Regions from separate parts of the Anabaena sp. UHCC 0399 genome, predicted to be linked through region 1. Evidence: predicted binding sites of a transcription regulator. Region 1 holds the regulator's gene; each other region holds the start of a gene.
What was found. The regulator HrcA, encoded in region 1, represses chaperone genes, less so after heat shock. The targets are predictions, from matches to a motif close to TTAGCACTCNNGANTCNNGAGTGCTAA.

Region 1 (4,666 bases):
GAGTTAAATCGTCTACACAGCGCGCTATCAAACATCCTTGCTGATCAATCACCTCAAACCCCAAGGTGAGATTATGGAATAAAGGAGTTCCCGGTACTTGACTCGGTTCAGACTGGGGATAAAAAATGCGACGCACTAAGCCATCATGTTGGTTAGCTATTAATTGCGCTAAATCTTTTCGGCTGAGTCCCTTGGGAGAAATTAACTCAATCTCAAAGCCAATTTTCCAGTTTAATTCAGACATAATTTTCCATAAAATCAGGGTGCATTCAGCACCCCATATTGATTTAAAAATATCAAGTAGGATAATTTATCTCTTTTGAGAACGCGCGTATCTTAAGGCTTGGTCAATTACTTCGTCATTGCCTAAAATTAAATTGCGTTCAATGCGAACTTTCGCATCTATCGCTGATTTTTCACCCCAAAATCTCGCCAGTGCCTCTGCATCATTATAGTTATATGTGGAATCTTGGTAAAATTTGTAGGGGCTGGAATCGCCAGGACGGGGTGTTTGGACGGCTCGTAGTGCTAGCACCCTAGCATCTACAAGCAACTGTTCTAGAATCGCAATGTTTTCTCCTCCCCAGAGAATTTTTCGACCCATTCTAGCCTTTGCATCTTCTACAGTTTCTCCCCAGAAATCTGCTAAAACACGCGCATCCCAATAGTCATATTTGCTAGTTAAAAATGCTCGAAGTTCGCTATTTTTATAGTTTTTAGTTGCTGATTTTGTAGGGTGCTTCAGCAGTTGAAGATGAGATTGGGTTGAGATAGAATTTATAGTTATCTCTTGAGCAACCACTGTATGAATAACAGTGCTAAAAGAGCCTACTAATACACTTAATAATAATAAAAAAATCCGCAGATTATATTTCACTTTCATTACCTAGCAATGTGAGTATTAATAACTATCGAATAGTAAGGACTCCATCTACATACAAGCTGTAAGTAGTTTTTTATTTTGAAATCTTACCTTTTGATGTTATTAATCTCTACCCTTTACAGGTGAACTGTTCCTGAAAATAATAGTTGATACTTTGAAATTTATTGGTACATCCCCATTCAACTGTTTAATGGCAGTTCAATTTGAGATTTTTCCTGTGGGAGTATTACTGTTTCTTGGAGAGGGGGACGTACACACAAATAAATTAACGCACCAAATAGGGGAATCACCGCAAATAACCAGAATAACTGCTGATTTCGCCAACCACGACGCGCCATATCATCTCTTAGTAGTGCTGGAAATAATAGAGAAAGTAAGCAAAAATCTAGACTCATGACATGGATGAAGCGGCTAGTTTGCCACTGTTGGACAAAGTTAGAGGAATCACCTTCAAGTACACCATAGGCGACTAGAATCGCTGCTGCTACGGTGAGAACTACACCAGTCACACGGGAATCTAGCAGCTTAATCAAGGCGTTCTTTTTGCCTGTAAATTGGGGATTGGGTTCTCGTAAAGCTAAATAAGGCAACAATGCAAACACACCGACACCAAAAGATGCAGTTGCAAATGGCCAAGCAGGTATTTTTTGCCCTCTACCATCAATAAAGAGCATCGCACTGTAAATCATCGGCCAGATGCCCATGAGGTAAAATAATGCTATTATTAGGGGGTTTATGCCTTGCCATTCAAAGATAGACAGGTCTTTGATTAGCTCGAAGTTATCGGGACGGTCTGGAGGCGCAAATACAAAAGCATAAACGACGAATCCTAGCCACAGCACCCCAAAAGCAATTTTTCTGACCATGATTTGTTGTGATTAACTGAAGGCTTCTGAGAGATAATCAGCAGCAGCAGTGACAACTGCGATCGCACTTTCGTAATCTAGGCGTGTTGGGCCTAAAACTCCTACACTCCCTAATGGGACTGCACCCCGGCGATAGGTAGAAGAGATTAAGGTACAAGTGCGAATTGGTTCTAGAGGATTTTCTGCGCCAATCCGCACCGTTACCTTTGATTTGGTGCTTTCTTCTCCCTCTGGTTCTTCAAAGATTAATCGCCATAGTTGTTCTTGTTCTTCTTCCAGCAGGTGGAGAATTGTTTGCACTTGCTGGAGTTCGGAAAATTCCGGCTGACGCAAAACTTCCGCCACACCCCGCACCATAATTTGAGTAGCAGTTGGTGCAAGAGTCCGCCGCGCTAATTCAGCGACAGAATCTTTTAAGAATTCCCCATAAAGTTGAAATTCCCGATCTAACTTACTCCAGTCTAGATTGCTGATTTCTAGAAGACTTTGCCCTCGCAAGTGGCTATTCAAGAAGTTAGAAACAATCTGCAACTCCCGATCAATTACTTCTGAGTCGGGTTTTGTTTCTGTTCTGGTTGGGGGTAAATCCATCAGCTTGGAATGGGTTTCATAACCATCCGTTACCAAAATCAGCATGATTCGTCCTGCTTCTATCTGCATTAATTGCAGATGTCGCACAACTACTGTGTGGGTTTGGGGCATGGTAATCAAGCTAATACACCCACTCAAGCTAGCTAAAATCTGTGCTGCTCCTTGTAAAAGTATTTCCATACTCCAGTCTTCCCACTGGAGACGCTGTTGTAAAGCTTGTTCTACATCTTTGGTTAAAGTATCCGTTCGCATCGTGTCCCGCAGAGAGGGTGTAATTAGCTGGTCAACATAGATGCGATAACCGGAGTCAGACGGTACTCTCCCAGCCGAGGTATGTGGTTGGTAAAGTAACCCCGATTTTTCTAGGACACCCATCACATTCCGAATTGTGGCTGAACTAACGCCCAGGTCATACTCATCGACCAAAGCTTTTGAACCCACAGGCTCTGCTGTAGCTATGTAGTGACGTACCGTTGCCCAAAGTATATGCTGTTGTCGATTTGTCAACTGGACTTGCATAAGAGTATGTTTGACTGAGAGCAAATTTTATTCAAGCTTTAAAAAAGTTTTTGAATTTGAATACTAAAAATTTAAGATTGACTAATTAAATTAGCGAAATAAATATTTAATTCTATTTTAGTAGATAACGTGAAAGTATTCAGTTGCTATTGGTCTAGCACACTTTTATGTCGAAAACTTTTAATTCCAACTGTTATTTATCTTTTTCCGTATTATTCTATAGATTGATCAAGTAAATTGTATTCTTAGATACGTATTTTTCCGGGCATGGGGCGATTTAATTCAAAATTCTTGCATCTTGCCCTCGAACGAAGTGAAGGGTCAAAATTAAAAAGCATTGAGGGACTACCTGCCTTGTCCCCACTGCTTCCCTGCTCCCCTGCTCAATACTGGGGAATAGAACTGTCAACTAGGATTGAATAAGCATCAATCCCACCCGAAATATTTTTCACATTAGTAAAACCCTGAACAACTAACCACTGGCACATTTGGGCGGAACGGATGCCATGATGACATAGCACTAAGGTTTCAGCATCAGGATTCAATATGGTGGGAATTTGATCTGACCACTGGGTAAATTCACTCAGTGGTAAATTAACAAAACCGTCAATTTTTGCGAGTGCTAATTCTTGTGGTTCACGTACATCTACTAACTGAATACTTGCATCATTATTAGCAAGACGTTGTGCGAGTTCTTCTACACTAACTTGAGTTATGGGTTGACCCGAAATATTCCCTGTCATGTCGTTTTTGTAAACAATCCTATATTATTCATGTTGACAGAAAATGTGATGACTGGGGAGTAGGGAGTGATGAGTAATGAGTAATGAGTGATGAGTGATGTTAGCGGTAGCGCGGCGTTTAGCCGGTGCTGAGTAGCGAGATAAGGGGGAGGACTCTATTACCCAATACTCCATGCCCAATTATGTAAACCTTTGTGCTAGATATGTCTACTGTAAATACACAACGTTCATTCTCTGGTTTTATTGTAGCTGGTGCGATCGCACTGGTGATTGTGGCGATCGCAGCTGGTTACTGGTTTTTTACTAAAAGTCCAGTGAGCCTGATTGCTTCTACTTCTCAATCTGGTGCGGCGATCTTCGTGTCTAAACTTGCACCTGTTACGGTGTCATTACTGGTAAATCCCGACCGATTGCAGGCTTTGGAAAGTGCTGGAGAAATATCTAAACTCAAAACCAGTTTATTGGCTCAGAGTGGTCTAGATTATCGGCAAGATATTCAACCCTGGCTAGGAAATGAAATTACACTGGCTGTCACCACCCTAGATATTGACCGCGATCCTGAAAACGGCAAGCAACCAGGGTATCTGATGGCTCTAGCGACGGAGAAGCCAGCAAAAAGTAGCGAGTTTATACAGTTGTTATTCTCCAAGCGGGTGTTAGCGGGAGCAAACCTCACAACGGAGGAATATAACGGTGCAAAGCTCATTTATGACGATGCACAACCAAAGCTAGAACCCTTAGCTAGTGCGGTGGTAGATCAGTTTGTTTTGTTTGCCAATGATGCTAGAGTGCTGCGGGATGCAATTAATAATGTCCAAGCACCTGATTTGAGTTTGACTAGTTCTCCCCAATACCAAAAAGCTATCGAACAACTGCCAAAAGGTGCTGTGGCGGTGACTTTCTTCAATCTTCCCACCTTGGCGCAATGGCAAGGGTTAGAACTACCAGAACCAATTTACGATAGTCAAATTACATCTCTGACATTAAACTCCAAAGGACTGTTAGCAGAGACTAGTTTTTTTACTACGTCGGAAGTTACGCCTCCATCCTCACCATTGTCTCAA
Region 2 (4,666 bases), on a different contig from region 1:
TTTTTTAAACTTATGTGACTACAGAATATTAGTAATCGAAGTCACCGCCGCCAGCACCAGCCGCAGCAGGTGCGCCGTCTTTAGGTTCTGGCTTGTCAACAACGATGCACTCGGTTGTCAACACCATTCCAGCGATAGAAGCAGCGTTTTGCAGAGCAGAACGAGTTACTTTCGCGGGGTCAACAATACCAGCATCGAACATATCTACGAATTCGTTGGTTGCAGCATTGAAACCAACATTGAATGCTTTTTCTTTGACGCGTTCAGCAATAACAGCACCATTCTGACCTGCGTTTTCAGCAATTCTCTTCAGAGGTGCGGGTAATGCACGAGCGACAATCAAAGCACCAGTCAACTCTTCATCTTTGAGGTTGCTGTTAGCCCAAGCTTCTAAGTCTGGGGTGAGGTGAGCATAAGTTGTACCACCACCAGGAACGATACCTTCTTCAACAGCAGCCTTGGTTGCGTTGATAGCATCTTCTAGGCGGAGCTTTTTGTCTTTCATTTCGGTTTCGGTAGCTGCGCCCACTTTTACCACAGCTACACCACCAGAGAGTTTAGCCAAACGCTCTTGGAGTTTTTCTTTGTCGTAGGAAGATTCGGTTTCTTCCAGTTGACGACGAATTTGTTCTACACGAGCCTTAACAGCAACGTCGTTACCTTCAGCCACAATTGTGGTGCTGTCTTTGGTAATGGTGACGCGGCGAGCTTTACCCAGGCTTTCTAGCTTGGTGTTGTCCAGCTTCAGACCAGCATCTTCGGTGATTAATTGACCGCCGGTGAGGATGGCGATATCTTCTAGCATAGCCTTGCGGCGATCGCCAAAACCAGGAGCTTTTACAGCCGCAACGTTGAGTACACCGCGTAGACGGTTAACTACTAGGGTTGCTAAAGCTTCTTTTTCGATATCTTCAGCGATAATCACCAGAGGACGACCAGCGCGAGCTACTTGCTCTAGAACTGGTACTAAATCTTGTACCAGCGCAATTTTCTTATCTGTCAACAACAGGTAAGGCTCATCAAAAATCGCTTCCATCCGTTCTGGGTCGGTGGCGAAGTAGGGAGAGATATAGCCTTTGTCAAAGCGCATCCCTTCGGTAATTTCCAATTCGGTAGTTACAGACTTACCTTCTTCTAGAGAGATAACGCCTTCTTTACCTACTTTGTCCATTGCTTGGGCAATCATCTGACCGACTTCATCGTCGTTACCAGCAGAGATTGACCCAACTTGAGCGATCGCCTTAGAATCTTCTACAGGGCGAGCGTGTTCTTTAATTTTTTCTACCAAAAAGTTGGTAGCTTTATCAATACCGCGTTTCAATAGGATTGCGTTAGCACCTGCTGCTACGTTCCGCAAACCTTCTTTAACAATGGCATGAGCCAATACAGTCGCGGTGGTTGTACCATCGCCTGCTGCGTCGTTAGTTTTAGATGCAGCTTGACGAATCAAAGCAACACCAGTGTTTTCAATATGATCTTCTAATTCGATTTCTTTAGCGATGGTGACACCATCGTTAACGATTTGGGGCGCGCCAAATTTCTTTTCTAGAACTACGTTACGACCTTTGGGGCCAAGGGTAACAGCTACAGCCTCAGCTAGAATGTCAATACCACGCTCTAAGGCGCGACGGGCGTTTTCGTTGTAAATAATGCGCTTTGCCATAGGTGTCTCAATCTCAGGAAGTTATGTCAAATTGGTCTGGAATAATTGATTGGAGGTTGGGCATTGGGCATTGGTTTTGATTCTTATGACCTATGCGCCATTCCCAATTAGTTCACGACTGCTAAAATGTCTTTTTCGGAAAGCAGTACGTATTCTTCAGTTCCGAGCTTGACATCTGTGCCAGCGTACTTGGAGTACAGCACTTTATCGCCAACTTTTACTTCCAATTCTTGACGGCTACCGTCGTCATTACGCTTGCCAGGGCCAAGGGCGACTACTTCACCTACTTGGGGCTTTTCTTTCGCGGTGTCGGGTAAATAAAGACCACCGGCGGTTTTTTCTTCAGACGCGCTCACTTTTACGAAAACGCGATCGCCTAAAGGTTTTACTGTGGATACACTTAGAGATACAGCTGCCATATTTTTTATTTCTCCAGAGTTAGCACTCTCAACTCCTGAGTGCTAATCTATCGAAAACCAACCCCCAATGGCAATGTTTTCAGATGTACGGGTTTCCGAACTAGGTAGGAGAGGAGGTGACAGGTGACAGGTGACAGGTGACAGGTGACAGATGACTAGGGTAGATAATATTTCCTATCCCTAAATGCCCAATTACGTTAGCGGAGCGGGACGTTAGTCCATTACGTAAAGCCTGCGGCATAGCTGCGCTTAGAGCGTAGCCCATTACGAATTACGTTAGCGTTCACGGAGTGTCTGTCTCCGACACGCTGCGCGTTGGCGTAGCCTCTCGGAGAGAACGTAGAGAAGTCCATTACAAATTATCAGTCCCCGTATATACACTCCGTATTAATTCCGTAAGTAAAAATCCTTAATTATTAGTATTTTTCAGGTTCTTTTCCATAAGTTACGAATATTTTTATATGGTCAACTTTATTTGCAAAGTGGGGAAATTAGTATAGAACAGTAATCAGCGAACCGCTTGATGAGTAACAATACAGTGACCTGGTGCAACAAAATACAAGTTTTTTACTTGCGAGTTTGTTGTTCTAGATAGATAATAGTTGTCTACCCGGATAGTGTCTGGTATCGCCAAGCAAACCCGGAGGTTATTGAGCGGATCGTCCAAGAACACTTGATAGGCATAATGGTGGTGAAAGAATATGCGTTTTTAACCCATCCTTTGCCAACAACTCCCCTACTTACTTGTAAACATCTTAAGATTAAGGCTGAACATCGGCAGGGTATTGTAGAGTAGTAAGCCAATGGAAGTGCGGGTTGTTTGACACCTAGGGTCATCATAAGCCAACACTTACTGAGTGAACTAGTGTGAACTAGAAAGATTATTATTTAATCAGTGTTTTTTCACCCGCCACTTTCAAAGGGATATATAATAGCGCATTATAAATACTACTGCTCTACGTATCCTTACTGGAATATTGCTAATGAGCTAGCAGTCTTACAGAAAGTGGAAACTAATTGTGAGACTTCAAGTTAAGCAAGGGTAAGTTAAGTGGGAAAAATGACAACATCTCAACAATCCACCATATAAGGATAACCATTCAAGACCTTGATGGATCGAAGCGCGACAAGTGCCACTGCTATGAAAGAGCCCAGCATGAAAGATCACAAACGACTTCTACTTATTGATGACGACCCTAACCTCATCTTGCTGGTGAAGGACTATCTGGAATTCAGAGGATATGAAGTCATCACCGCAGAAAATGGTCGAGAAGCTTTAGAGATTCTCGAACATGATGTTCCAGACATGATCATCTGTGACGTGATGATGCCGGAAATGGATGGATATACCTTTGTAGAACAAGTCCGGCAAAACGAACGCACCAGTTGGATTCCTGTCCTTTTCCTGTCGGCCAAAGGGCAAAGTGCAGACCGAGTTAAAGGTCTAAATAAAGGCGCGGATGTCTATATGGTCAAGCCTTTTGAACCAGAAGAACTCGTAGCGCAGGTAGAATCTTCCCTGAAGCAAACTATCCGTTGGAAGGAACACCAAACCAAAGGAGGAGAAAACGGTTCTCGTATCCAAGTTCCCTTCGATGTGCAATTAACTCCAACTGAGCTGAAGGTAGTGCAGTTTGTAGCTAGAGGTCTAGCTAACAGAGAAATCGCTGAAGAATTAAATGTTAGTCAGCGTACCGTTGAAAGCCACGTTTCTAATATGTTGGGCAAAACCAATCTCCACAACCGCACTGAATTAGCGCGGTGGGCGATTGAAAATCAAATGGCGTAAATAGCTATCAGCCTTCAGCCGTCAGCTTTACCATAATGAACTGACTGCTGACAGCTGATAGCTTAACCTATTAAGTCCTGTAGTTTAAGGGTAGATTGGTGAAAACTTGGGGTCGCCAATCTTCATTTATTTTGTGGTTATCCCTGTCGAAGTGTAGGTATTATCGCATTAAATTTGGTACGTAAAAAGAGAAAAGAGCGATCATAGACAAACCCAAATTAGGGAGTATCTTCAATGTTTCATTTCATTTTTAAACGCAGAAGGGCGTAAATGTGTCACGCGAACCATCTGTGTTCTATTTTAAAACCTGGGATACTCCCACCTTAAATTAAGTATTATAAAAAAACTCTACGGAAATGAACGTATAGTTTAAGGGAATTATATTATTTCTAATAATATTTCCAAATAATACGTAATCCCATTTCTTTAAACTTGTCATGTATGACAACATCTGCAAATTTATTGCCGAAAACTTTAAAGATGACTTAGCAACATGGTTACTAGGTTCACCAACTAAACTAACAGAAATTAGCCCTACAGAATTATCAAACGAACCTATTCGCGCTGATTCGTTAATATTGATGCAATCAGATGACTTAGTTCTCCATACTGAGTTTCAAACCGACGCAGATGAAAATATACCCTTTCGGATGTTAGATTATCGAGTGAGGTTGTATCGCCGTTTTCCTCAAAAACAAATGCGTCAAGTAGTGATTTATTTGAGAAAAACAGCTTCACCATTAATCACTAAAACAGATTTTAGATTAGAAACGACTTACCATGAGTTTGAGGTAA
Region 3 (4,666 bases), on a different contig from region 1:
TATTGTTGCGAAATAGATTGGAGACCGAGAACTGGTGACTAGGAAAGAGATTTTGGCTATCAAATGCTTTTTTGAATTTTGAATTCCTGATCAGTTCTAGGTACAAATCACCATAAAATAATTAGCGCAGTAATTAAAAATTTTGAGGAATAGTTCATGGCTGTTTTAAGTGAAAATTTAAAAGGGCAAGTAGCAGTTGTTACGGGGGCTTCAAGAGGAATTGGCCGAGCGATCGCACTAGAATTAGCCACCTATGGAGCAACTGTAATAGTTAACTATGCTAGTTCTAGTGATGCTGCCGACAAAGTAGTATCAGAAATTACAGGTGCTGGAGGTGAAGCGATCGCGCTGCAAGCTGATGTTTCCCAAGCTGATCAGGTAGATGCCCTCATCAATGCTGTCATGGACAAGTTTAAGCGCATTGATATCTTAGTCAATAATGCTGGAATTACCCGCGATACCCTACTTTTGCGGATGAAGCCAGAAGATTGGCAAGCTGTAATTGACCTAAATTTGACTGGTGTATTTTTATGTACCCGTGCCGTTAGTAAAATCATGCTCAAGCAGCGTTCTGGGAGAATTATTAGTATTACCTCCGTGGCTGGACAAATGGGTAATCCAGGTCAGGCTAACTACAGTGCGGCTAAAGCAGGTGTGATTGGCTTTACTAAAACCGTTGCGAAAGAACTCTCTTCTCGTGGGATTACCGTTAACGCCGTTGCGCCCGGTTTCATTGCTACCGACATGACAAACGACCTCAAAGCCGATGAAATTCTTAAATACATCCCCCTAGGTCGCTACGGTCAACCAGAAGAAATTGCCGGGATGGTACGCTTCCTCGCATCTGATCCCGCAGCAGCTTACATTACAGGACAGGTGTTTAACGTTGACGGTGGGATGGTGATGGCTTAGAGAGGGTGAGTGAGTGGTGAGTGCTGTTAGCGGTAGCGGGGCGTTTAGCCCGTGCTGAGTGAGTATTGTTAGCGGGTCGTAAATTCTACCCAGTCCCCAGTCCCCAGCCCTTCAATGAGTGGATTTACAATGAGTGGATTTTAGATTATTCAATCCAAAATCCAAAATCTAAAATCTAAAATCTAAAATTCCCAGTCCCTAATCAACACTCTCAAGGCTGCTGGCGTAGCCTTTGCCAAACTGTAAAGCCGAGCAGGAGGATGATGCTGCTGCTAGTGGTCATCATTACAGCCAAGCTCATACCTTGGATTCTCATTGCTAGCAAGTTGCACAATAAAGTGATTAACCACAGAGTAAATGCAGCTCGACGTTGGGAGAATCCCCAAGCGAGTAAACGGTGATGTAGGTGGTCTTTACCGGGGGTACTGAGGGGATTTTTGCCTGCTAATAACCGGCGGATAAATACTTGCGTTGTATCTAGCACTGGCAACAACAAGAATAAAATTGAGGGGCCAAGGGCATATATGGTATTACGTTGTAGGTTACCTAAAATACTTGTTGCCGCCAACACATAACCAAAAAAGTATGCCCCAGCATCACCCATGATGATCCTTGAAGGATGGAAGTTATGGCGCAAAAATCCCAAAGCTGCACCACCCAAGGCTGCTAAGACTAAGGTAGCTGCTGCGCGGTTGGGAAACTGAGCAGAAACCCCTAGTAAACTCATGGCAGTAATAAAACTGATTCCTCCAGCCAAACCATCCATACCATCCATCAAGTTGACAGCGTTGGTAATACCGACAATCCACAGCACTGTCAACAACATTGAAAAAATGGAGTCAATTGGCGTACCTAGAGGAACATCAACGCTAATACCATTGGCAAAAAGTAATAATGCCGTGATAATTTGCGCCCACAAGCGCACAGAGGGGGGTAATCCGAACTGATCGTCAATAAAGCCGACCAAGACTAGAATTGAACCTCCCAGTAAAATAGTCAATACCTGAGCTAATACATTTTGCAGTTCAATGGGTCGTAAAAGGATAGCTAATACCAATGCGGCAATTACTCCCGCATAAATAGCTAAACCTCCTGCATTTGGCAATGGTTCTCGGTTGAGTCTTCGCGCATTTGGTTGGTCAGCCCAACCCACCCGCAAAGCAAATTTACGTACTGTGGGAATTAAACGCCAAGTTACCAACCAGGCCAATATAAACGTAAACACTACTGCCAACCAGCCGGTGCCGCTAGGGTTAGCAATGCCAATAGACCTAAGGGAGTTCTCGAAGTTCAGATTCATCTCCCGATTTAACCATCACTGCCAGTATCCTACATGAGCATCAAGTGTATATTAATCAATTTTTTTGATTTTCAGATGTGATCTCAGACGGTTGGGTACTTAGCACTCTGAACCAGTGAGTGCTAAATTGTCTAATGGAAACGCTAGAGAAAGGGAACATGGCAAAGATTATTTCGTTTAATGAAGATTCACGTCGGGCTTTGGAACGGGGTGTTAATGCCCTGGCCGATGCTGTAAAAATCACTTTGGGGCCAAAAGGTCGCAACGTGCTTTTAGAAAAAAAATTTGGTACACCCCAAATTGTTAATGATGGTATCACTGTTGCCAAGGAAATTGAGTTAGAAGATCCTTTAGAAAATACTGGAGCTAGGCTAATTCAAGAGGTAGCTTCTAAAACCAAGGATGTAGCTGGGGATGGGACAACCACTGCTACAGTTTTGGTGCAAGCCTTGATAAAGGAAGGTTTGAAGAATGTTGCAGCCGGTAGCAACCCGGTCAGCTTGAAGCGGGGTATCGACAAAACTACTGAAGCACTCGTAGCAGAAATTGCCAGAGTAGCCAAGCCAGTAGAAGGTAGTGCGATCGCTCAAGTGGCTACTGTCTCGTCTGGCAATGACGAAGAAGTCGGCAAAATGATCGCCGAAGCAATGGCAATAGTCACCAAAGACGGTGTAATCACTGTTGAAGAATCTAAATCTCTCACCACTGAACTAGAAGTAGTGGAAGGGATGCAGATTGATAGAGGTTACATTTCCCCCTACTTCGTCACCAATAACGAACGGATGATAGTAGAGTACGAAAATGTTCGTATTCTGATCACCGACAAGAAAATCAGCAGCATCCAAGAATTAGTCCCTGTGTTGGAAAAAGTTGCCCGCTTGGGTCAACCCTTGCTGATCATTGCTGAAGATATAGAGGGAGATGCTTTAGCAACTTTGGTAGTTAACAAAGCGCGGGGTGTATTGGCTGTAGCTGCAATTAAAGCACCTGGATTTGGTGAACGTCGCAAAGCCATGTTGCAAGACATTGCTATTCTCACTGATGGACAGATGATTTCTGAAGAAATCGGTCTCAACTTAGATACCGCTACTTTGGAAATGCTGGGAACTGCCCGCAAAATCACCATTGACAAAGAAAACACCACCATTGTTGCTGGTAGTTCTGCCAAGCCAGAAATACAAAAACGGATTACTCAAATTCGCAAGCAGTTAGAAGAAACTGATTCTGAATACGATCAAGAAAAACTCCAAGAACGCATCGCCAAGCTAGCTGGCGGCGTGGCAGTGATTAAAGTGGGTGCAGCTACGGAAACCGAACTCAGAGACCGCAAGCTGCGAATTGAGGACGCACTCAACGCTACAAAAGCGGCTGTAGAAGAAGGTATTGTTCCCGGCGGTGGTACAACCTTGATTCACTTATCTACAAAGGTTGACGAAATTAAGAACAGCCTTGTGGGAGAAGAAAAAATTGGGGCTGATATTATCAAACGCGCCTTAGAAGCACCCTTATGTCAAATTGCTGACAATGCTGGTGCAGAAGGTGCTGTAATCGTTTCTAAGGTCAGAGACAGCGCATTCAACATGGGTTACAACGCTGCAACTGGGGAATTTGAAGACTTAATTGCAGCTGGTATTATCGACCCTGCGAAAGTAGTACGTTCAGCTTTACAAAACGCCGCTTCTATTGCTGGGATGGTTTTAACCACCGAAGCAATCATTGCGGAAAAACCAGAGAAAAAAGCTGCTATGCCTCCTGATGCCGGCATGGGCGGCATGGGCGGCATGGGCGGCATGGGTGGCATGGGCGGTATGGGCGGCATGGGCGGCATGGGTATGTTCTAGGGAACAGGGAACAGGTGACAGGGTGTTTATTACTCTGTCACCTGTCACCTATAACCTGTCACCTGTCCCAAAACATTAGGGGCAACTTCCCCACGATCGCCTGCTGAAAGCAGATGAACCTAGGGAAGCTGCCCCTAAATTTTACTTAAACTTACTTTACAAAAGTTTACTTTTACCAACTCTCCAAAATTCAGCCGTTGTTAATTTTGAATTTTGAATTTTGAATTGGTTTTACTCAGCAGTTGCGAGTTCAGTGTTGCCGCGTGTGCGTCGGCGTGTCAAGGTGTTGAACAACATCACACCAATTGCTTTGATTAAGTTACCTTCTAATTCTTGGAACATCTTCATGTTCATACCAAAGGCGGCATTTGCTTCATTAACAATGCGATCAGCTACGCTGGGCGAAACGCCATCGCCTGCTGCATCATCAAGAGGTAGTTCATCCAAAGTTTGACGATATTTAGTTTTAAATGCCTTCTCGTCGCTAATATCTGCAAATTCATAGAAGGCTGTGCCTTGTCCATCACCAAGGTTCATTGCTGTGACAGCAATGTTCTTGAGAATTTGTCCCCCAGATAAGTCACCCAAGTAACGAGTATAAGAATGGGCAATT

Region 2: the regulator HrcA is predicted to act here: its motif matches at 2,102-2,128, upstream of groES (co-chaperone GroES).
Region 3: the regulator HrcA is predicted to act here: its motif matches at 2,312-2,338, upstream of groL (chaperonin GroEL).

The regions. Positions count from the first base shown of each region.
Region 1 is NZ_JAYGGZ010000045.1:5,945-10,610, forward strand. It holds gene VB693_RS21440 (amidoligase family protein) at 1-244, opposite strand, end outside; gene VB693_RS21445 (hypothetical protein) at 311-877, opposite strand; gene VB693_RS21450 (DUF2834 domain-containing protein) at 1,063-1,749, opposite strand; gene hrcA (heat-inducible transcriptional repressor HrcA) at 1,762-2,859, opposite strand; gene VB693_RS21460 (rhodanese-like domain-containing protein) at 3,243-3,602, opposite strand; gene VB693_RS21465 (DUF3352 domain-containing protein) at 3,806-4,666, shown strand, end outside.
Region 2 is NZ_JAYGGZ010000020.1:48,777-53,442, forward strand. It holds gene groL (chaperonin GroEL) at 29-1,663, opposite strand; gene groES (co-chaperone GroES) at 1,771-2,082, opposite strand; gene VB693_RS12925 (response regulator transcription factor) at 3,194-3,871, shown strand; gene VB693_RS12930 (Rpn family recombination-promoting nuclease/putative transposase) at 4,309-4,666, shown strand, end outside.
Region 3 is NZ_JAYGGZ010000005.1:52,902-57,567, reverse strand. It holds gene fabG (3-oxoacyl-[acyl-carrier-protein] reductase) at 157-912, shown strand; gene VB693_RS04075 (MraY family glycosyltransferase) at 1,124-2,206, opposite strand; gene groL (chaperonin GroEL) at 2,371-4,053, shown strand; gene VB693_RS04065 (heme oxygenase (biliverdin-producing)) at 4,285-4,666, opposite strand, start outside.